DNA from 4 places in the Serratia sp. A07 genome. Region 3 is predicted to be linked to each of the others. Evidence: predicted binding sites of a transcription regulator. Region 3 holds the regulator's gene; each other region holds the start of a gene.
What was found. The regulator CRP, encoded in region 3, controls carbon source genes, mostly activating them, when cyclic AMP is high. The targets are predictions, from matches to a motif close to ATGTGANNNNNNTCACAT.
Positions count from the first base shown of each region.

Region 1: a site for CRP is predicted at 1,241-1,258, ahead of msrB (peptide-methionine (R)-S-oxide reductase MsrB). Genes of this name have one in related genera too.
Region 2: a site for CRP is predicted at 3,715-3,732, ahead of yrbN (protein YrbN). Genes of this name have one in related genera too.
Region 4: a site for CRP is predicted at 2,167-2,184, ahead of aaeR (HTH-type transcriptional activator AaeR). Genes of this name have one in related genera too.

Region 1 is NZ_JBZXDO010000032.1:87-5,324, forward strand. Features, by position in the region: gene gapA (glyceraldehyde-3-phosphate dehydrogenase) at 38-1,033, opposite strand; gene msrB (peptide-methionine (R)-S-oxide reductase MsrB) at 1,382-1,795, shown strand; gene AC4PR2_RS22645 (YeaC family protein) at 1,859-2,131, shown strand; gene chiD (chitinase ChiD) at 2,174-3,451, opposite strand; gene pncA (bifunctional nicotinamidase/pyrazinamidase) at 3,684-4,316, opposite strand; gene ansA (asparaginase) at 4,339-5,238, opposite strand, start outside.
Region 2 is NZ_JBZXDO010000010.1:76,388-81,625, forward strand. Features, by position in the region: gene rpsO (30S ribosomal protein S15) at 1-235, shown strand, start outside; gene pnp (polyribonucleotide nucleotidyltransferase) at 492-2,609, shown strand; gene nlpI (lipoprotein NlpI) at 2,738-3,622, shown strand; gene yrbN (protein YrbN) at 3,745-3,819, shown strand; gene AC4PR2_RS12930 (DEAD/DEAH family ATP-dependent RNA helicase) at 3,809-5,238, shown strand, end outside.
Region 3 is NZ_JBZXDO010000007.1:21,102-26,339, reverse strand. Features, by position in the region: gene AC4PR2_RS09725 (YccS/YhfK family putative transporter) at 1-1,205, opposite strand, end outside; gene crp (cAMP-activated global transcriptional regulator CRP) at 1,256-1,888, opposite strand; gene AC4PR2_RS09715 (OsmC family protein) at 2,271-2,678, shown strand; gene AC4PR2_RS09710 (phosphoribulokinase) at 2,717-3,586, opposite strand; gene AC4PR2_RS09705 (YheU family protein) at 3,738-3,971, opposite strand; gene AC4PR2_RS09700 (hydrolase) at 3,968-4,948, opposite strand; gene AC4PR2_RS09695 (LysE family translocator) at 5,068-5,238, shown strand, end outside.
Region 4 is NZ_JBZXDO010000005.1:33,074-38,311, reverse strand. Features, by position in the region: gene aaeB (p-hydroxybenzoic acid efflux pump subunit AaeB) at 1-741, opposite strand, end outside; gene aaeA (p-hydroxybenzoic acid efflux pump subunit AaeA) at 741-1,676, opposite strand; gene aaeX (p-hydroxybenzoic acid efflux pump operon protein AaeX) at 1,684-1,887, opposite strand; gene aaeR (HTH-type transcriptional activator AaeR) at 2,202-3,113, shown strand; gene AC4PR2_RS07160 (hypothetical protein) at 3,104-3,448, opposite strand; gene AC4PR2_RS07155 (zinc ribbon domain-containing protein) at 3,445-3,720, opposite strand; gene uriH (uridine-preferring nucleoside hydrolase UriH) at 3,928-4,869, shown strand; gene AC4PR2_RS07145 (hypothetical protein) at 4,875-5,081, shown strand.

The DNA of each region.
Region 1 (5,238 bases), on a different contig from region 3:
AAAATGTCGCCCTCATTATCAGCTTAACATCATGCCATTACTTGGAGATGTGAGCGATCAGGTCCAGAACCTTGTTGGAATAACCGGTTTCGTTGTCGTACCAGGAAACCAGTTTCACGAAGTTGTCGTTCAGTGCGATACCGGCTTTGGCATCGAACACGGAAGTCAGCACTTCGCCGTTGAAATCGGTGGAAACCACGTCGTCTTCAACGTAGCCCAGAACGCCTTTCATAGAACCTTCAGCGGCATCTTTGATGGCTTTCTTGATTTCTTCGTAGGTAGCCGCTTTTTCCAGACGCACGGTCAGGTCAACAACGGATACGTTAGGCGTCGGTACGCGGAACGCCATACCGGTCAGTTTGCCTTTCAGTTCTGGCAGAACAACGCCAACCGCTTTCGCTGCGCCGGTAGAAGAAGGGATGATGTTCTGGGATGCGCCGCGGCCGCCGCGCCAGTCTTTGTGGGACGGGCCATCAACGGTTTTCTGAGTGGCGGTGGTCGCGTGAACGGTGGTCATCAGGCCTTCAACGATACCGAAGTTGTCGTTGATGACTTTAGCCAGTGGCGCCAGGCAGTTGGTGGTGCAAGAGGCGTTGGACACGATGTCCTGGCCGGCATATTTGTCAAAGTTGGCGCCACGCACGAACATTGGGGTCGCATCTTTGGATGGGCCAGTCAGAACGACTTTTTTAGCGCCAGCGGTGATGTGTTTACGTGCGGTTTCGTCGGTCAGGAAGATACCGGTCGCTTCAGCAACCACGTCAACACCCACTTCGTTCCACTTCAGGTTAGCCGGGTCTTTCTCTGCGGTAACACGGATGGTTTTGCCGTTAACAACCAGGTGGCCGTCTTTAACTTCTACCGTACCGTTGAAACGGCCGTGAGTAGAGTCATACTTCAGCATGTAAGCCATGTACTCTGCGTCCAACAGGTCGTTGATTGCAACGATCTCGATGTCAGAACGCTCTTGAGCAGCACGGAAAACAATGCGACCGATACGGCCAAAACCGTTGATACCTACTTTGATAGTCATATATTCCACCAGCTATTTGTTAGTGAATAAAAGGTTGGTTGTAAAATTACAAAAACCTTACCCAGCGTCAAGCGGAATCGTGTCAATTCTTGCGGCAAGTCAAACCGGAAGGGTGGTTTTGCACGCTTATTGCACAGTCCATTTGCGCTCGGCCTCATCCGTTATATGGGGACAAGCCGCCAAGTATAAAGTCAGCATACGCAAGAAGTGTGATCGCTATCACATATCATCGTGACGTGGCCTTTATGGGCTACAGTTTAGGCCAAAAACCCCTGCAGCGGTGTTAATTTTTTGTTATTATTAATCATTGTTTTCGTTGACATTATCCACATTCAGAGATAAGCACAAATGGCTAAAGAGACAACCCCCGGTCATCCGGTCACGGAACTGAATGAAATCCAACGTTATGTGACGCAACAGCGCGGCACCGAAGCGCCGTTCAGCGGCAAATTGCTGCACAACAAGCGCGAGGGCGTGTACCATTGCCTGTGCTGTAACCAGCCGCTGTTCTATTCCGAAACCAAATACGATTCCGGTTGCGGCTGGCCGAGCTTTTATGAGCCGGTTTCCGCCGATGCAATCCGTTATCTTGATGATAATTCACATAATATGCACCGTGTTGAAATCCGCTGCGGTCATTGCGACGCGCACCTGGGGCACGTTTTCCCCGATGGCCCGCAGCCGACCGGCGACCGCTATTGCGTCAACTCCGCCTCGCTGAGTTTCACCGATGGCGAAAATGGCGACCAAACGGCCGGCTAAGTGGTAATTTAACCAACAAAATCGATTCAGCTAATTATTCATCCGTAAGCGAGAAGGGCTCTGATGGACGTGAAAGATCTGATTGCGGCGATGACGCCCGAGATATACCAGCGCCTGGTACAGGCGGTTGAGCTGGGCAAATGGCCGGATGGCGTGGCGCTGACGCCGGAGCAAAAAGAAAACAGCCTGCAGGCGGTGATGCTGTGGCAGTCGATGAACAACGTCGATCCGCAGCACATGAGCATCGGCACCGACGGGCAGATCGTGATGAAGAGCAAGCAAGAGCTGAAACAGCAGTTCGTTGCCGAGCCGCTGGCCAAACTCAAACCGCAGTAAGGTTGCCCTAAAGCGGGGCGATGACGCCATCGCCCCGTCGGTTCACTGTTTTTCGCCCTTGATACCCAGCGATTCCGCCAGCTGCTGCGCCAGCCGGTTGTTATCGTCCGCGCCGTACTCCCAGAACATCGCCCCTCCCAATCCCTGGCTTTTGATGTACTCGGCCTTGATGGCCACCGAACGCGGGTTCTCGTAGGAGATGGCGAACAGCGGTTTGCCTGCGGCGGATTGCAGCGTCAGGTAAGGTACCTTGGCGTCGTCATCCCAGTGCTCGCGAAAACGATGCTGCGGATCGTTGAGCAATTTGCTGACGATATCGTGGTATTTAAAGTAGGTGTCTTTGCTGAGATCCAGCCCCAGCGCGTTGAACAGGGCGGTTTCGCGCGTGCTGAAGTATGGCTGCGTCACCGGATGTTTGGCGGCGTCCGGCTGGTCCCAGTCGATGCCCGCCTCGGTCGCCCGCTTCGGTACCCGGCCGTAGAAACCGATGCCCAGGTTCATCTGTGCCGGTTTCAGTCCGGCAGCCAGATAATTCTTTACCACGAAATCGGCGCTGTAACGGTCGGCGGCCGCCACGGTTGGCCAACGCTTTGAATCGTACAGGTTGGCATTGAAATACTGCGTGCCGTAAGCCATGTCGTAGGTCATCAGATTGATGTAGTCGAGGTAAGGGGCAATGCTTTTCACATCGACCCATTCCTGCGGGCTTTTGACGTTGGCCCCGACGGCGATGGTTAACAGCTTGCCTTTACCCAGCGCCTGGTGAAGCTCTTTCAGCAGCAGGGTGAAGTTGTCGCGGTCTGCCGGTTGGCTTTCCACCAGCCCCCAGGCGCCGTTCACCGTATATTCCCAGTCCAGATCGATACCATCCAGCTGATACTGTGCGATCACCTGCAGCGCGGAGCGGATGAATATCGCCCGGTTTTCCGCAGTCGCCGCAGCGGCGGAGAAGCCCCGTGAGCCCCAGCCGCCGACCGACAGCAGCACTTTCAGCTCGGGGTTCTGTTTGCGCAGCACCGGCAGCCGTTGCAGATCGGCCGTTACCTTCGGCGACAGGTAGATCTGGTGGCGGCGAGCGGGGTCTTTCAGCGCCGCATTGGCTTCGTCTTTCTCGCCGTTGTAGATCAGGCCGAACGAATAGTTGAGGTGGGTGATTTGCGTGACGTCCAGCTTGTCGATGTCGCCACCGGGGCCGGCGGTGACGTCGCCGCCGCCGTTGAAGTAGCCGACGGAGAGATAAGCGGCCTGAGCCGTGCCTGCGCCGGCCATAGCCAACTGCACCGCCGCCAGTAAAGGCAGCAGTTTTCGGGTTATTTTCATGTCTTTCTCCTTGGGTCGGCAAGGCCGACCGTACCGCCAGAGGCGGTCACAATAAAGCCGGGCTCAGCGGGCCCCGGATGCGTATAACCGATTGACGCCAAAAGCGTCGCAGCCATAACAGCAAAAGCGCCTGCCGGTCACAAGCCGTTGGGGAAGAAGAAGGGCGGTATTGTGAGCGGCGTCGATATTTTCGCCGCCGCGCAGAGAGGGCGCCGGTGGCGCCCCGGAGGATTTAGTTGGCGAGGAATTGTGACAGGGTAACCAGTTGTGCACCGGCGCGCGCCATGTCCTGCAGCGCCCGCTCGCTGTCGTCCGGCTGCAGATTCACGCCGCGGCAGCCGTCGACGATCACCTGCGTTGGATAGCCGGCAGCCAGCGCATCCAGCACGCTGAACTTGACGCAGTAGTCGGTCGCCAGGCCCATGATTGCCAGCCGCTGGACGCCCTGCGATTGCAACCAGCCGTGCAGTTCGGTCTGCGCACGGTGGCCGTTATCGAAGAAGGCGCTGTAGCTGTCGATATCCGTATCCTGCCCTTTGCGAAAGACGGCATTGATGTGTTGCCGTTGCAGCAGGGGGTGAAAATCGGCACCGTGGCTCCCTTGCACGCAGTGCACCGGCCACCACACCTGCGGCAGGCTCTCCAGCTCGCCAAGGGTGCCGACCGGTGCATGGGAATTCACCGCAAAGCTGCGGTGATTGGCGGGGTGCCAGTCCTGGCTGGCCACGACCGGCTCGCCACGCGCCAAACAGGCGGCGATCGCCTGATTGGCAACCGGGATGACGGTATCGCCCGCCGTGACCGCCAGCGCGCCGCCGGGGCAGAAATCGTTTTGCAGATCGATCAACAACAGGGCCGTTTTCATCGCCGCTCCAAAGATCAGTAGGTTAACCGTTGATGCTCAGTTCGCCGCGCAGGTCTTGCTGCATCAGGGCGCGGATTTGTTCCGGCGTCAGCGGCTGGCTCAGCAGGTAGTGCAGCTTGGTCAAGGCGGCTTCCACCGTCATGTCGAAACCGCTGATCACCCCGGCGTGCGCCAGCGCGTTACCGGTGGCGTAGCCTTCCATATTGACGCGCCCGGAGATGCACTGCGTCAGGTTGACCACCACGATGCCGCGTTCGGAGGCCGCACGCAACTCGTCGATCAGCTCGGCCTTTTGCGGCGCGTTACCGACGCCGTAGGAGCGCAGGATCAGCGCCTTGACCGGTTGCAACAGGAAGTTGCGCACCACCGCGCCGGAAATGCCCGGATAGATGGTGACCACGCCGATCGGCTGCGGCGTGATGTCGTGCACCCGCAGCGCGCCGTTGCAAGCCGGGCTGTCGATGCCGTGCTGGCGACGAATGTGAATGCCGGCTTCCAGCAGCGGCGGCAGATTCGGGGAGGCGAAGGCGTCAAAGCCGTCGGCGTGCGCTTTGGTGGTGCGGTTGCCGCGGAACAGCTTATTGTTGAAGAACAGGCTGACTTCGTTCACCGGATGGTTAGCCGCCAGATACAGCGCGTTGAGCAGGTTGGTCTGGCCATCGGAGCGCAGCTCCGCCAGCGGAATCTGCGAACCGGTGACGATCACCGGTTTAGCCAGGTGTTCCAGCATGAAGGAGAGCGCCGATGCGGTGAACGCCATGGTGTCGGTACCGTGCAGGATCACGAAGCCGTCGTAGCGATCGTAGTTCTGTTTGATGTCGTCGGCGATGTGCTGCCAATCTTCCGGCGTCATGTCCGAAGAGTCGATCAATGGCGCATATTCATGAATGGTGAAATCCGGCATTTCCGGGCGATGGAATTC
Region 2 (5,238 bases), on a different contig from region 3:
AGCTGATTTCGGTCGTGGTACTAACGACAGCGGTTCTACCGAAGTTCAGGTTGCCCTGCTGACTGCGCAGATCAACCATCTGCAAGGCCACTTCTCCGAGCACAAAAAAGATCACCACAGCCGTCGTGGTCTGCTGCGTATGGTTTCTCAGCGTCGTAAGCTGCTGGACTACCTGAAGCGTAAAGATGTAGCACGTTACACCAGCCTGATCGAGCGTCTGGGTCTGCGTCGCTAATCTAGCAAGTTTCAGTGGAAAGGGGCCTATTTTGGCCCCTTTCTTCTAGGAAGCATAAGCAAATCAGGTTAATGTATTACTGATGTTTCCAAACAGGTTCTTCCGTTACAGAGGTTCGCGCGGCTAATGAGAGGCTTTATCTCCCGTCTGAGATAAGGATTGTCATTAGTCGCGAGGATGTAGTGAGAAGGCAAATCGAGTCACAGGCGTGTCGAGTCGTCAATGCGATTGCGCGCCGCTAATCAAGGATATAATTTTGCTGACACCGATCATTCGCAAATTCCAGTATGGCCAGCATACCGTCACCATCGAAACCGGTATGATGGCTCGTCAGGCCACCGCCGCCGTTATGGTGAGCATGGATGACACCGCCGTCTTCGTTACCGTCGTTGGCCAGAAAAAAGCCAAGCCGGGCCAGAGCTTCTTCCCGCTGACCGTTAACTACCAAGAGCGTACTTACGCCGCCGGCCGTATCCCGGGCAGCTTCTTCCGTCGCGAAGGCCGTCCGAGCGAAGGCGAGACGCTGACTTCCCGTCTGATTGACCGTCCGATCCGCCCACTGTTCCCGGACAGCTTCCTGAACGAAGTTCAGGTGATCGCGACCGTGGTTTCCGTTAACCCGCAGGTGAACCCGGACATCGTTGCGATGATCGGTGCTTCCGCGGCCCTGAGCCTGTCCGGTATTCCGTTCAACGGCCCAATCGGCGCAGCGCGCGTGGGTTACATCAACGACCAGTACGTACTGAACCCAACGACTGACGAACTGAAAGAAAGCCGTCTGGATCTGGTGGTTGCCGGTACTGCGGGTGCGGTGCTGATGGTTGAATCCGAAGCGGACGTGCTGAGCGAAGACCAGATGCTGGGCGCCGTGGTGTTCGGCCACGACCAGCAGCAAGTGGTTATCGAAAACATCAACGCGTTGGTTGCCGAAGCCGGCAAGCCGAAGTGGGATTGGCAGGCGCCTGCGGTCAACGAAGCGCTGCACGCGCGCGTGGCTGAACTGGCCGAAGCTCGCCTGGGCGACGCTTACCACATCACCGAAAAACAAGAGCGCTACGCTCAGGTTGACGCGATCAAAGACAGCGTCGTTGAAACCCTGCTGGCGCAGGACGAGACTCTGGATGCCTCTGAAATTCAAGACATCCTGGGCAACGTCGAGAAAAACGTGGTGCGCAGCCGCGTACTGCGTGGCGAGCCGCGTATCGACGGCCGTGAAAAAGACATGATCCGTGGCCTGGACGTGCGCACCGGCGTACTGCCGCGCACCCACGGTTCCGCGCTGTTCACCCGTGGCGAAACTCAGGCGCTGGTTACCGCGACCCTGGGCACCGCGCGCGACGCACAGAACCTGGACGAGCTGATGGGCGAAAAGACCGACAGCTTCCTGTTCCACTACAACTTCCCTCCGTACTCCGTGGGCGAAACCGGCATGGTCGGTTCACCTAAGCGTCGTGAAATCGGTCACGGTCGCCTGGCGAAACGCGGCGTATTGGCTATGATGCCTAAACCGGAAGATTTCCCGTACACCGTTCGCGTGGTGTCTGAAATCACCGAATCCAACGGTTCTTCTTCCATGGCTTCCGTGTGCGGCGCGTCTCTGGCGCTGATGGACGCCGGTGTGCCAATCAAGGCTGCCGTTGCGGGTATCGCGATGGGCCTGGTGAAAGAAGCCGATAACTTTGTGGTTCTGTCCGACATTCTGGGTGACGAAGATCACCTGGGCGACATGGACTTCAAAGTGGCCGGTAGCCGCGACGGTATCACCGCGCTGCAGATGGATATCAAAATCGAAGGCATCACCCGCGAAATCATGCAGGTGGCTCTGAACCAGGCCAAGGGCGCGCGTCTGCACATCCTGGGCGTGATGGAACAGGCTATCAGCACCCCGCGCGGCGATATCTCCGAATTCGCACCGCGTATTCATACTATCCGCATCAACCCGGATAAAATCAAAGACGTGATCGGTAAGGGCGGTTCCGTTATCCGCGCACTGACCGAAGAGACTGGCACTACCATCGAAATCGAAGATGATGGTACAGTTAAAATCGCTGCGACCGACGGTGAGAAAGCGAAATTCGCTATCCGTCGTATCGAAGAGATCACGGCAGAGATCGAAGTGGGCCGTATCTATCAGGGTAAAGTGACCCGTATCGTTGATTTCGGCGCGTTCGTCGCCATTGGCGGTGGTAAAGAAGGTCTGGTACACATTTCTCAGATCGCCGACAAGCGCGTCGAGAAAGTGACCGACTATCTGCAGATGGGTCAGGAAGTGCCGGTTAAGGTACTGGAAGTTGACCGTCAGGGCCGCGTGCGTCTGAGCATCAAAGAAGCGATGGCGCCGGAAGCGGGTTCACCTGCGCCTGAAGCAGAATAACTGTATAGATAGTTTTACAGCTCCCCGCCATGGGGTTGGGAGCTGTTCGTATCGCGCGGGTAGGATGCCCGCGTATTAGCAAACGGAGGACAGGACGTTCATCCAATGTTTGTCTTCGGGAGTGGGAAATGAAGCCTTTCTTGCGCTGGTGTTACGTTGCGACAGCACTCATGCTGGCAGGATGCAGCAACCATGATTGGCGTAAAGACGAAGTTTTGGCAATCCCGTTGCAGCCAACGTTGCAGCAGGAAGTGATCCTGGCGCGCATGGAACAAATTCTTGCCAGCCGGGCACTGACGGACGACGAACGCGCACAGCTTTTATATGAGCGCGGTGTGCTGTATGATAGCCTCGGGTTACGTGCATTAGCGCGCAATGATTTCTCGCAGGCGCTGGCGATACGTCCCGACATGCCGGAAGTTTTCAACTACCTGGGCATTTACTTAACGCAGGCAGGCAATTTTGATGCTGCCTATGAAGCGTTTGATTCTGTACTAGAGCTTGATCCAACTTACAATTACGCGCGTTTATACCGGGGCATCGCACTGTATTATGGCGGCCGCTTCCCGTTGGCGCAGGATGATCTGCAGGCGTTTTATCAAGACGACCCAAACGATCCCTTCCGTTCGTTATGGCTGTATCTGGTGGAGCGAGAAATCGATCCCAAGAAGGCCGAGGTAGCGCTTCAGCAGCGCTATGACAAAGCGGACAGAGGGCAATGGGGATGGAATATTGTCGAATTCTACCTGGGCAAGATCAGCGAAAAAACGCTGATGGAACGCCTCAAGGCAGATGCAACGGATAACACTTCGCTCGCTGAGCATCTCAGTGAAACTGACTTCTATTTGGGTAAACACTACCTGAGTCTGGGGGACAAGGACACCGCTTCGGCGCTGTTCAAACTGACGGTGTCTAACAACGTTCACAACTTCGTTGAGCACCGCTATGCATTGTTGGAATTGGCGCTTTTGGGCCAAGAGCAAGACGACCTATCGGAATCGGACCAGCAATAGCTGACGAACACCTATCAGCCTGATGGACATTGGTTTTTAACCAAAGTTATCGCCTTCACGGGCGAGGGCTTTTTTGTTCGTTTTATAATCTAATTTGAGCCGGTTCACACTTTTCAATGAAAATGACTGAAAATTTTCTCGACGAGTTATGTAGACTGGCTGCCATTATTAATGAGGCACGTGTACATGACGACTGAGTTTGAAACCTCTTTTGCTGATCTGGGGCTGTCTGCTCCAATCATTTCCGCCCTGAACGATCTGGGCTATGAAAAACCATCTCCGATCCAGGCTGAGTGTATTCCTCACCTGTTGAACGGCCGCGACGTGCTGGGCATGGCACAGACCGGTAGTGGTAAAACTGCAGCGTTCTCGCTGCCGCTGCTGCACAACCTGCAGGCAGACCTGAAAGCACCTCAGATCCTGGTGCTGGCACCGACCCGCGAACTGGCGGTTCAGGTTGCTGAAGCGATGACCGATTTCTCCAAACACATGAACGGCGTCAACGTGGTAGCCCTGTACGGCGGCCAGCGTTACGACGTGCAGCTGCGCGCTCTGCGCCAGGGCCCGCAAATCGTTGTGGGTACCCCAGGCCGCCTGTTGGACCACCTGAAGCGCGGCACCCTGAACCTCTCTAACCTGAGCGGTCTGGTGCTGGATGAAGCCGACGAAATGCTGCGCATGGGCTTTATCGAAGACGTAGAAACCATCATGGCTGAGATCCCGGCTGAACATCAGACCGCGCTGTTCTCCGCCACCATGCCGGAAGCGATCCGTCGCATCACCCGCCGCTTCATGAAAGAGCCGCAGGAAGTGCGCATCCAGTCCAGCGTGACCACCCGTCCGGACATCAGCCAGAGCTACTGGTCGGTCTACGGCATGCGTAAAAACGAAGCGCTGGTGCGTTTCCTGGAAGCTGAAGACTTTGATGCGGCGATCATCTTCGTGCGCACCAAGAACGCGACCCTGGAAGTGGCCGAAGCGCTGGAGCGCAGCGGTTACAGCAGCGCCGCGCTGAACGGCGACATGAACCAGGCGCTGCGTGAGCAGACCCTGGAGCGTCTGAAAGACGGTCGTCTGGATATCCTGATCGCGACCGACGTTGCGGCCCGTGGCCTGGACGTTGAGCGCATCAGCCTGGTTGTCAACTATGACATCCCGATGGACTCCGAGTCTTACGTTCACCGTATCGGCCGTACCGGTCGTGCGGGCCGCGCCGGCCGCGCGCTGCTGTTCGTGGAAAACCGCGAACGCCGCCTGCTGCGCAACATTGAACGCACCATGAAGCTGACCATCCCGGAAGTGGAACTGCCGAACGCAGAACTGCTGGGTGAGCGTCGTCTGGCCAAGTTCGCCGCAAAAGTTCAGCAGCAGCTGGAAAGCAGCGATCTGGATCTGTACCGCGCACTGCTGACCAAACTGCAGCCGGAAGAAGAGCTGGATATGGAAACCCTGGCCGCAGCGCTGCTGAAAATGGCACAGGGCGAACGTCCGCTGATCCTGCCACCGGATCCGGTCTTCAAGCCGCGTCAGCGCCGCGAGTTCAACGACCGTGACGATCGTCGCGGTGACCGTCGCGACAGCCGCGATAGCCGTGACGGCGACCGTCCGCGTCGCGA
Region 3 (5,238 bases):
CCGTTTTGGCTCACCAGCATGATGGTGAGCAGGATCCAGTAAGGCTTCGGCAGGTTGAATACCGTACCCAGGCTGCTGCCGACCGCCAGCGTTACGCCCAGCCGCGCGGCGTTGCGCAGGGCGGTGGATTTGAACGACAGATAGCTGACTAGCGCCGGCCAAAACGGCAGGCGGTGCTGGCCGGGCATCAGGTCGCGGCGGTACAGCGGATGCTGGGTGCGCAGCAGGCGGGCGATGCGGCTGAAGTGGTAATAACAAAACTGGCCGACCGGATTATCGGGATGCTGCGCCGCCATTTTTTCCAGCGCCGCCAGCTCGTGGGTCATGGAGAAGCGCTTCGAATGTTGATGATAGAGAATATCGTGCGCCACCACGCGCAGCCGGCCGGCGATCACCTGAGCATTGCGGCGAATGATCGCTTCGGCCTGGCTCTGCTCCACCAGTTTTTGCACCTCTTCCGGCAGATGCAGGCTGACGGTGATGTGCTCCTGCAGGTCCATCGCCACCTGAAAGGCGCGCTGCAGGCGCTTTTGCTCGAGATTGTTGGCGTGCGGCAGGAAATTAAGCTGTTGGTACAACAGGCTGATCAGGTCCATCACCTTTTGCTGGCGCACCAGCAGCGGCGGCAGCGCGGTCTGCGGATCGGTGTGCTGGGTCAGCAGCGAGTATTTGGCTTCGAAATAGTCCGCCAGTTCCAGGTAGAGCTGGCTCAGCGTCTCGCGCATCGGCTGCTCTTTCCACAGCTTGAACCAGAACCAGGTGAATAAGCCGTACCAGGCGGTGCCGATCGCGTACAGCAGCGGCGCCTGCCAGATAGGCACCGTGCCGGCCGTGCTGAGGGCGAAGATGGCGGCCACCAGCGCCGCCGGCAACAGCCGGGCGTGCAGCGGGCTGATTTCGCCGGTGACGCCGAGCAGCAGCGCCAGGCCCAGCATCAGCGCCGGCAGCGGCACGTGCCACAGCAGGGCCTGTTGCAGCAGCACGCTGCTGAAGGCGAACAGCGAACCGCCGACGATCAGTCGTTTAAAGAAGCGCTTATGCGGCGTATCCAGCCCGGCGATATTGCAGCAGGCGGGCACGAGGGAGAACATCAGGCCGAGCTGCAGCTGGCCTATCAGCAGGCCGAACAGCACCGGCAGGCACAACACCAGCGTTTGTCGCAGTGCGTAGTTGATTTCCGGGTGGTAGATCAGGCGGCGCCACATGGCAGAGAGCAGACAAAAAAACGGCGCAGACTGCGCCGTTTTTTCAGGGATTAACGGGTGCCGTAGACGACAATGGTTTTGCCGTGGGCGGAAATCAGGTTTTGATCTTCCAGCATTTTCAGAATACGGCCAACGGTTTCACGCGAGCAGCCGACGATCTGGCCGATCTCCTGACGGGTGATCTTGATCTGCATGCCGTCCGGGTGAGTCATGGCGTCAGGTTGCTTCGCCAGATTCAGCAGGGTTTGCGCGATGCGGCCGGTAACGTCCAGGAAGGCGAGGTTGCCCACTTTTTCGGAGGTGACCTGCAGGCGGCTCGCCATTTGGGCGGACAGACGCATCAGGATGTCCGGGTTCACCTGGATCAGCTGGCGGAATTTCTTGTAGGAAATTTCGGCCACTTCACAGGCGGTTTTCGCGCGAACCCAGGCGCTGCGCTCCTGGCCTTCTTCGAACAATCCGAGCTCGCCGATGAAATCCCCCTGGTTGAGGTAGGACAGGATCATCTCTTTACCTTCTTCATCCTTGATCAGCACCGCGACGGAGCCTTTCACGATGTAGTAAAGCGTTTCGGCCTTTTCACCTTGGTGAATCAGCGTACTCTTCGATGGATATTTGTGGATATGGCAATGAGACAGGAACCATTCGAGAGTAGGGTCTGTTTGCGGTTTGCCGAGAACCATTCGCTGTTATCCTCTGTTGTTATCGCTGCCTTGTGTCACAGGGGTCAGAGTTCCCTGTAAAACTCGCCTGTAGCCGCAGTCATGAGCGAGGGCTACCGGCAAGTTTTGAGGCGTGTCATAAAAATACGCTGTCGCTCTAGCATATTAACTTGCCGTAAGCGCTGCAAGCTACATTCTGTTAACATACCGGTAAAGGAGCCTTTCTCTGGGCGTTTCCCTGAAATTCAGTGTCCCGGAAAGATTTATTGCGGCTCTGTTTGTAGCACAGAGTAAGGCGGGTGTCTCGTGTTGTCTCGCTTCAGCATGATTAGCATCAGGTTACGTTGCCTGTTTCTATGCGAAAGCGTACTCTGATTTTAAGAAATCAACCGGAGTGACCAGAATGCAGGCAAGAGTTAAATGGGTGGAAGGGTTAACGTTTTTGGGGGAATCGGCCTCCGGCCACCAGGTCCTGATGGATGGCAACGCCGGTGATAAAGCGCCCAGCCCAATGGAGATGGTGCTGATGTCGGTGGGCGGCTGCAGCGCGATCGACGTGGTGTCCATCCTGCAAAAAGGGCGCAACGACGTGCGCGACTGTGAGGTGAAGCTGACCTCCGAGCGCCGCGAAGAAGCCCCGCGGTTGTTCACCCATATCAACCTGCACTTCATCGTTACCGGCCAGGACCTGACCGACAAGATCGTCGAGCGTGCGGTGAACCTGTCGGCGGAGAAATACTGCTCGGTGGCGCTGATGCTCAACAAGGCCGCCACGGTGACCCACAGCTTCGAGATCCGCCAACCGGCGTAATCGAGACGGAGCGCGGCCCGGCGCCGCGCTCAACGCATTTATTCGATCTTCTTGCCTTCCAGCAACCGCTGCACCAGCGGCGCCATGATCAGCTCCATCGCCAGCCCCATCTTGCCGCCCGGCACCACTAACGTATTGATGTGTGAGATAAACGAGCCCTGCAGCATCGCCAGCAAATAGGGGAAATCTATCTGATCCAGCCCGCGGAAGTGGATCACCACGAAGCTTTCGTCCAGTGAGGGAATCGCCTTGGCGGCGAACGGGTTGGAGGTGTCCACCGTCGGCACGCGCTGGAAGTTGATGTGGGTGCGCGAGAACTGCGGCGTGATGTAGTTGATGTAATCTTCCATCGAACGCACCACCGAATCCATCACCGCTTCGCGAGAGTGGCCACGCTCGCCGGTATCGCGGATCAGTTTCTGAATCCACTCCAGGTTGACGATCGGCACCACGCCGACCAGCAGATCGACGTGGTTGGCCACGTCATGGTGCTCGGTGACCACGCCGCCGTGCAGCCCCTCGTAGAACAGCACGTCAGTCGGCGCCGGCAGCGGTTCCCACGGGGTGAAGGTACCCGGCACCTGATTGTAGGGCACCGCTTCGTCGTAGGTGTGCAGATACTTGCGCGAGCGCCCGGTGCCGTTCTTGCCGTAGTCGATAAAGCTCTGCTGCAGCAGGCCGAAGTCGTTGGCCTCGGGGCCGAAATAGCTGATGTGTCTGCCCAGATCGCGCGCCTTGCGGATCGCCGCGTCCATTTCCGGCCGGGTGTAGCGATGGAAGCTGTCGCCCTCCAGCTCGGCGGCGCGGATGTTGAGCTGTTGGAAGATCTTACGGAACGCCACGCTGGTGGTGGTGGTGCCGGCGCCGCTGGAACCGGTCACCGCGATAACGGGATGTTTGGCAGACATGATGGTTGTCACTCCGTGTTGAATGCGCCGGCGTCAGGGGATTATTGTGGCTCTTGTTGACGCTCTCTATCTCAGGAAAAAATGGCGCGCGCTGGTTTGCAATGCCCCATTGTTACCTGATTTTTTCCGTCAGTCATAGAACCGAGCGCCACTAAATTTCTTCCTGCCCGGCGCGGAACTGGCCGCGCGGCATGATGTTGACGCTCTCGTGCAGTTCCGACCACACCAGCACCACTTCGCCGTTTTTCAGCTGGCGGCGCACGTCCTCCACCTTCTGTTCCAGCGAGCGTTCATGTTCGCCGTAATCGGTGCCTTCGCGCAGTACAAAGGATTCGATCAGGCTGTTCAGGGTGTCGGTTGCCAGTTCTTGCCAGGGAATGATCACGTCGGGATGTCCAGATAAGGGGAAAGCCAGGCCGGAATGCGATGTTCCAGCCACATGTGCGGTTTTTTCAGCGTGCCGCCGACGAAGCCGACGTGGCCGCCGTACTCGGTCAGTTGATATTCGATATTGCGCGGCAGGCCGGCGACGTCGGGGATCACCTCATGGGTCATGAAGGGATCGTCCTTCGCATGGATGATCAGCAGCGGCGTCTGAATAGCCGGCAACAGCGGCAGGGCGCTGCAGCGGCGATAGTAGTCGATAGCGTCGCTAAAGCCGTGAATGCGCGAGGTAATGGCGTCGTCGAATTCGCGGATGCGCCGCAACCCGTTCAGCTGTGACAGCTTGAGCGGCAGAGTGTCCGGGTAGTGCAACAGCTTGCGGGTGGCGTTTTGTTTCAGCTGCCCCAGCAGGTAGCGTTGATAAACACGGGAGAAACCTTGCTCCATGCGGTAGGCGCAGGGCTCCAGCATCAGCGGCGCCGAGACCACCACCGCCGCTTGCAGCAGGCTGTCGGCGCCTTGCTGCGCCAGATAGCAGGCCAGCATGTTGCCGCCGAGCGAAACGCCTACCGCCGCGGTCGGCACCTCGCCGTAGCGGTCGCGCAGCCAGCGCAGAAAGAAGCGCGCATCTTCGGTTTCACCGGAGTGGTAGATGCGCTGCTTGCGGTTGGGCACGCCGCTGCAGCCGCGAAAGTGCATCACCACGCCGAGCCAGCCACGCTCACGCCAGGCGTTGAGCAGGCCATGTGCGTAGGGGCTGTAGAAGCTGCCTTCCAGGCCGTGGAACAGCACCGCGCGCGGTTTGTCGCGCGCCTGCGCCGGATCTTCGCTCCAGGCGAGATCGACGAAATCGCCGTCGGGCAATTCCAGCCGTTGCCAATGCGGTTTCAATAACACGCGGCGGCGCACCAACCGCGGCAACAGCGTTTGCAGGTGCGGGTTACTGGCCCCGGTCAGAGGGCGAAAGGTGTTAGGCATAGGCTGAGTAAAAATGTTGTGGGCGGCTATTGTGAGATCCCTAGCGCACTGTTAGCTTCAATACCAAGAACTAACAATGATACTGCAAAAAAGCGCCTTGGGTGAGGAGCACCCGTGCCATGGAACCGAGTTTATTCCTTTCGATGCTGGGCTTCCTGTGGGTCGCCGCCATCACGCCTGGCCCCAATAACCTGCTGTTGACTACCTCCGGCGCTAACTTCGGCTTTATGCGATCGCTGTGGCTGATGGTCGGTATCATGCTCGGCATGCAAAGCATTTTGCTGCTGGTG
Region 4 (5,238 bases), on a different contig from region 3:
CAGCGACAGGGTATGCAGCGCCTTCACCCGACGGTTGACCTTCTGCCAGCGCGAGGACTCCATCATCAGGTTGTTGCGCATGCCATCCAGCGCCGTGGTGCTCTTGACCAGATTGCTCCAGGCACGGTCAATGTCTTCTTTGTCGGCGTTGCTGATGCACATCTGCATCAGGCGATATTGATCCACCAACAGCTGATCCACCGCCCGATCGATGTCCTGCTTGATCGAACGCGGCGAGAACAGCAGATCCGCCAATACGGCGCTGACGATGCCCAGCACGATCTCGCTGCAACGCTCGATGGCGAACTGCGGCGCTTCCAGCAGATGGGCCTCGCTGGTGGCGACCGTCACGATGATGATCAGCGCGGTATAGCCGGCCAGGCCCCAGGCGTAGGAGTTCTCGACCTTGATCAGCGAAGAGAGCCAGGTGCAGAAGCCGGCCCAGATGCAGCACAGCAGCAGCATCACCACTGGCGCACGGGCGGTGGTGATGATAATGATCAGGCCGACAAAGCAGCCGATAAAGGTGCCGATGATGCGCAGCCAGCCGCGGTGGCGGATGGCGCCGGAGAAGGGTTCACCGCCGGCGGCAAAGGCCGGGCCGGCGGCGACGATGGCGGCGGTCATCGCCGACCAGCGCGGGGTTTCCAGGTTGAGATGGAAACCGACGAACAGCGCAAACACAATCGCGAAGCTGAGTTTGAAGGCAAACCTCAGCCGGATAAAGGTTGGGCTGTTCATTAGCCGAACTCACGCAGCCGGTGCATCAGGCGCACAAAGGGCGAGCCGCTGTCGGCATTGCGATCGTTCTTGCCGACGATCACCACGGTGGCGGTAGTGCCTGCCGGGTACGGATGCTGTTGGTCCTTGGCGTCCAGCAGGATCTTCACCGGCACGCGCTGCGCCAGGCGCACCCACTCCAGGTTGCTGTCGATCGAGGCCAGCCCTTTGCTGTTGACCGTGCTGCTGCTGTTGTTCACCGCCGCCGCCACGCTGTCAACGGTGCCGTGCATGATGCGGTTGCTGCCGAGCGGGGTGATCTCCGCGCGGTCGCCCTTATTCAGGCCGGTCAGCTTGGTTTCTTCCAGGTACGCCAGGATGTAGAAGGAGTCTTTCTTCACCAGCGCCACCGCCACCGAGCCGCGGGTGATGTATTCGCCGGCGTGGACGTTGAGGTTGGTGATCCAGCCATCGGCCGGGGCGCGCACCGTGGTACGCTCCAGATCCAGCTGCGCCAGCTCGCGCGCCGCCACGGCCTTCGCCAGCTGGTGTTGCACGGTCTGCAGCGAGTTGTTCGACTGGTCGATTTCTTCCTGCGACATCGCCTGCACGCCCAGCTTCACGCGGCGGCCGGCTTCGCGCCGTTTTTCCGCCGCCAGCGTTTGATAGTAGGCGACGTCGGCACCGGCCTCCGCCAGCGCCTGCTCATAGCGCGGCCGATCGACCACGAACAGCACCTGGCCTTTCTTCACCAGCTGGTTGTCCACCACCGGCACTTCGGTCAGCAGGCCGCTGACGTCCGGCGCGATCGCCACCACGTCGGCGGTGAACTTGGCGTCACGTGTCCACGGCGACTCGGTGTAGAACACCCAGGCCTTGAACACCGCAACGATACCCAGCAGCACAAGAATCAAAGTGATCGCGATTCGGGTTATTTTTATCGAAAAATTTTTCACAGCGACCTCAAACAAAAAGACATGAAATCAGATAAAACAAGCAGCAATACAGCGCGGTGTTAAACAGCGCCGGATGCCAGACAAAATCGTAAATCCCCGTCGGCTGCAGCAGGCGGCGCAAGAGAAAAAACAGCGCCAGCGACACCAGCAGCTCGAAAAACACCGGCGGAAACGACAGTCCGAAGATGACCATAACCGGAAGCAAACTCATCACTTTTTCCTTATTGTTCACTACGCCGGGGAAAGACACATCTCGCCATTCACATTCTCTTTACATTTTAGCGTGCGCGCGCCACAAATCTTGACCGGACAGCTTGTCCAGGTCACGAACCCGAAAAAAGGTTAAACTTTGGGGCAGACATCCACGACAGGGATTGCGAGGGTGCCGGAGGAGCGGCAGGATTGCGTCGCCGCTCGCTCTCGCACGTTGGTAAGGTCTATTCACCCGACCACGTTATATTAGCCTGCTTACTATCAAGGCATCAACAATCTGTGATCTAAATCACTTTTAAGCCAGAGTGAATAATGGAAAGATTAAAACGGATGTCGGTATTCGCCAAAGTGGTTGAGTTCGGGTCGTTTACCGCGGCCGCGCGCCAACTCGACATGAGCGTTTCATCGATCAGTCAAACCGTCTCGAAACTGGAAAATGAGCTGCAGGTCAAGCTGTTGAACCGCAGCACGCGCAGCATCGGCCTGACCGAGGCCGGCAAAATCTACTATCAGGGCTGCCGACGCATGCTGCAGGAAGTCAGCGAAGTGCATGAGCAGCTATACGCGTTTAACAATACGCCTGCCGGCACGCTGCGCATCGGCAGCTCATCCACCATGGCGCAAAACGTGCTGGCGAACATGACCGCCGAGATGATGAAAGAGTACCCGGGCCTGACGGTCAACCTGGTGACCGGCATTCCGGCACCGGATCTGATCACCGATGGATTGGATCTGGTGATCCGCACCGGCGCGCTGCAGGACTCCAGCCTGTTCTCCCGCCGCCTGGGGCAGATGCCGATGGTGGTGTGCGCGGCCAAAAGCTACCTCAGCCAGCACGGCACACCGCAGAAGCCGAGCGACATGGTCAACTTTTCCTGGCTGGAGTACAGCGTGCGCCCCGACAGCGAATTTGAACTGATGTCGCCGGAGGGCATCACCACGCGCATTTCACCGCAGGGGCGCTTCGTCACCAACGACTCCTCCACCATGATCCGTTGGCTGAAAAACGGCGCCGGCATCGCCTACGCCCCGCTGATGTGGGTGATCGAAGAGATCAAGCGCGGCGAGATCGAGATCCTGTTCAAAAGCTACCATTCGGATCCGCGACCGATCTACGCGCTCTATACCGAGAAGGACAAACTGCCGCTGAAGGTGCAGGTGTGTATCAACTACCTAACCGACTATTTCGAACGCGTGGCGGCGGTCTATCAGGGCTATCGCTGAGCGGCGCTCAAATAGCGGTGCGCCAGCGCGCCCAGCAGCATCAGCGCCAGCATGCCGAGGCCCCATAGCAGCCAGACGGCGTAGCCGGCCCAGTTCAGCAGCAGAGGAAAATAGCTCGCCAGCCCGCTGCCCAGCTGTTTCAGCCACGGCAGCCAGGCATCCAGCACCGTCTGCGGCACCAGACTCAGCGCACCGCTCACCGGCAGCGATGCGCCGCCGGCCGCTTCCGCCAACGCCGGGAGCCAGGTCAGCACGCCGGCCACGCCCCAGGCCAACAGCGTCCATAGCGCCATGGCGCCCAGCAGCAGCGCGGCTGTCCAACCGCCCCGGTTCACGGCACACCGCCGCCGCACTGCGGGCAAAAGCGGCTGCCCGGCGGCAACGGCGCGGCGCACTGGCCGCAGGTGGCGCTCACTGTGGCAAATGGCTGACCGCAGCGATGGCAATAACGTGCGCCCGGTTTATTCACCGCCTGGCATTCCGGACACTGCGGCCCCGGCTCGCCATGCTGGTTATAGCGGTTGCCATGATGCCCGCCGCGGTGACCCGCGCGCTGATGACCGCCGTTAATACCGCCTTGCCCCAATAACCTTTTCAGTAAGCTCATCCCGCCTCTCCTCTGTACATTGACGCTGAAGCTCACTGTAAACCCTGGAGTAAACTCCAGGGTAAAGCCCGGCGATGAGGATTTACGTTTCATTACATCGAAAAAGTGGCAAGGCTTTGATGCCGTTAACAAAAGCACCATCGGTATTATCCCACGCCGCCGCGCTGCGTTATGCTGCGGGAACCTCTCCCTGCATCAGGAATAACCATGAAAAAAATCATACTGGACTGTGACCCGGGGCATGACGACGCCATCGCCCTGCTGCTGGCCTGGGGCAATCCGCAGATCGACCTGTTGGCGGTCACCACCGTGGTGGGCAATCAGACGCTGGACAAAGTGACGCGCAACGCACTGGCGGTGGCGCGCATCGCCAATATCACCGGCGTGCCCTTCGCCGCCGGCTGCCCACGCCCGCTGGTGCGCAATATCGAAGTGGCACCCGACATTCACGGCGATTCCGGCCTCGATGGCCCGGTGCTGCCGGAACCCCACCTGCAGCTGGACTCGCGCCACGCGGTGGATCTGATCATCGATACCGTGATGGCCCACCCGCCCGGCAGCGTGACGCTGGTGCCGACCGGCGGCCTGACCAATATCGCCATGGCAGTGCGCAAAGAGCCGCGCATTGCCGAGCGGGTCAAGGAAGTGGTGCTGATGGGCGGTGGCTACCACGTGGGCAACTGGAGCGCGGTGGCGGAGTTCAATATCAAAATCGATCCCGAGGCGGCGCACATCGTGTTTAACGAAAAATGGCCGCTGACCATGGTCGGGCTGGATCTCACCCACCAGGCGTTGGCCACGCCGGCAGTCTGCGAGCGCATCGCCGCCCTCGGCACCCGGCCGGCCGCCTTCGTCGGCGAACTGCTGGCCTTCTTTGGCCACATGTACCGGCAGGCGCAGGGCTTCAGCGCCCCGCCGGTACACGATCCTTGCGCGGTGGCTTACGTGATCGATCCGAGCGTGATGACGGTGCGCAAAGCGCCGGTGGATATCGAACTCACCGGCACCCTGACGCTGGGCATGACGGTCGCGGACTTCCGCGCGCCGCCGCCGCCGGACTGCCACACCCAGGTGGCGGTCAAACTGGATCAGGATAAATTCTGGGATCTGGTGGTAGATGCGCTGGAGCGGATTGGCGAAGTGGAGTGAGATCTGTGAAACATGGATTAACGCGCTTTTACAGGCGCGTTGGTCCGTCTGGCATGATGGCAACAGGGATAGGCAGACCATCTCTCCGTTATTTACAAGAGCACAGAACAATCTTAAAAAAATTTACTTTAATAAAATTCAAAAAAAACCATAAGAACAAGAATAGTCTTAATAAAAATAAAAAATGGCGTGATAAAGAAAATGTGAAATAAGATAATGAACAGCGATAAATAAAATAACGCCCACCGCACCGCCATTAGCAACAACGATTTAACAATAAAATGCTTATCTCATTGGCTCCGTCAGCTGTTTGCCCAGACGCTCGTTGCCGCTCACACGGCGTTCCATTACGCACAAGACAATCACAAC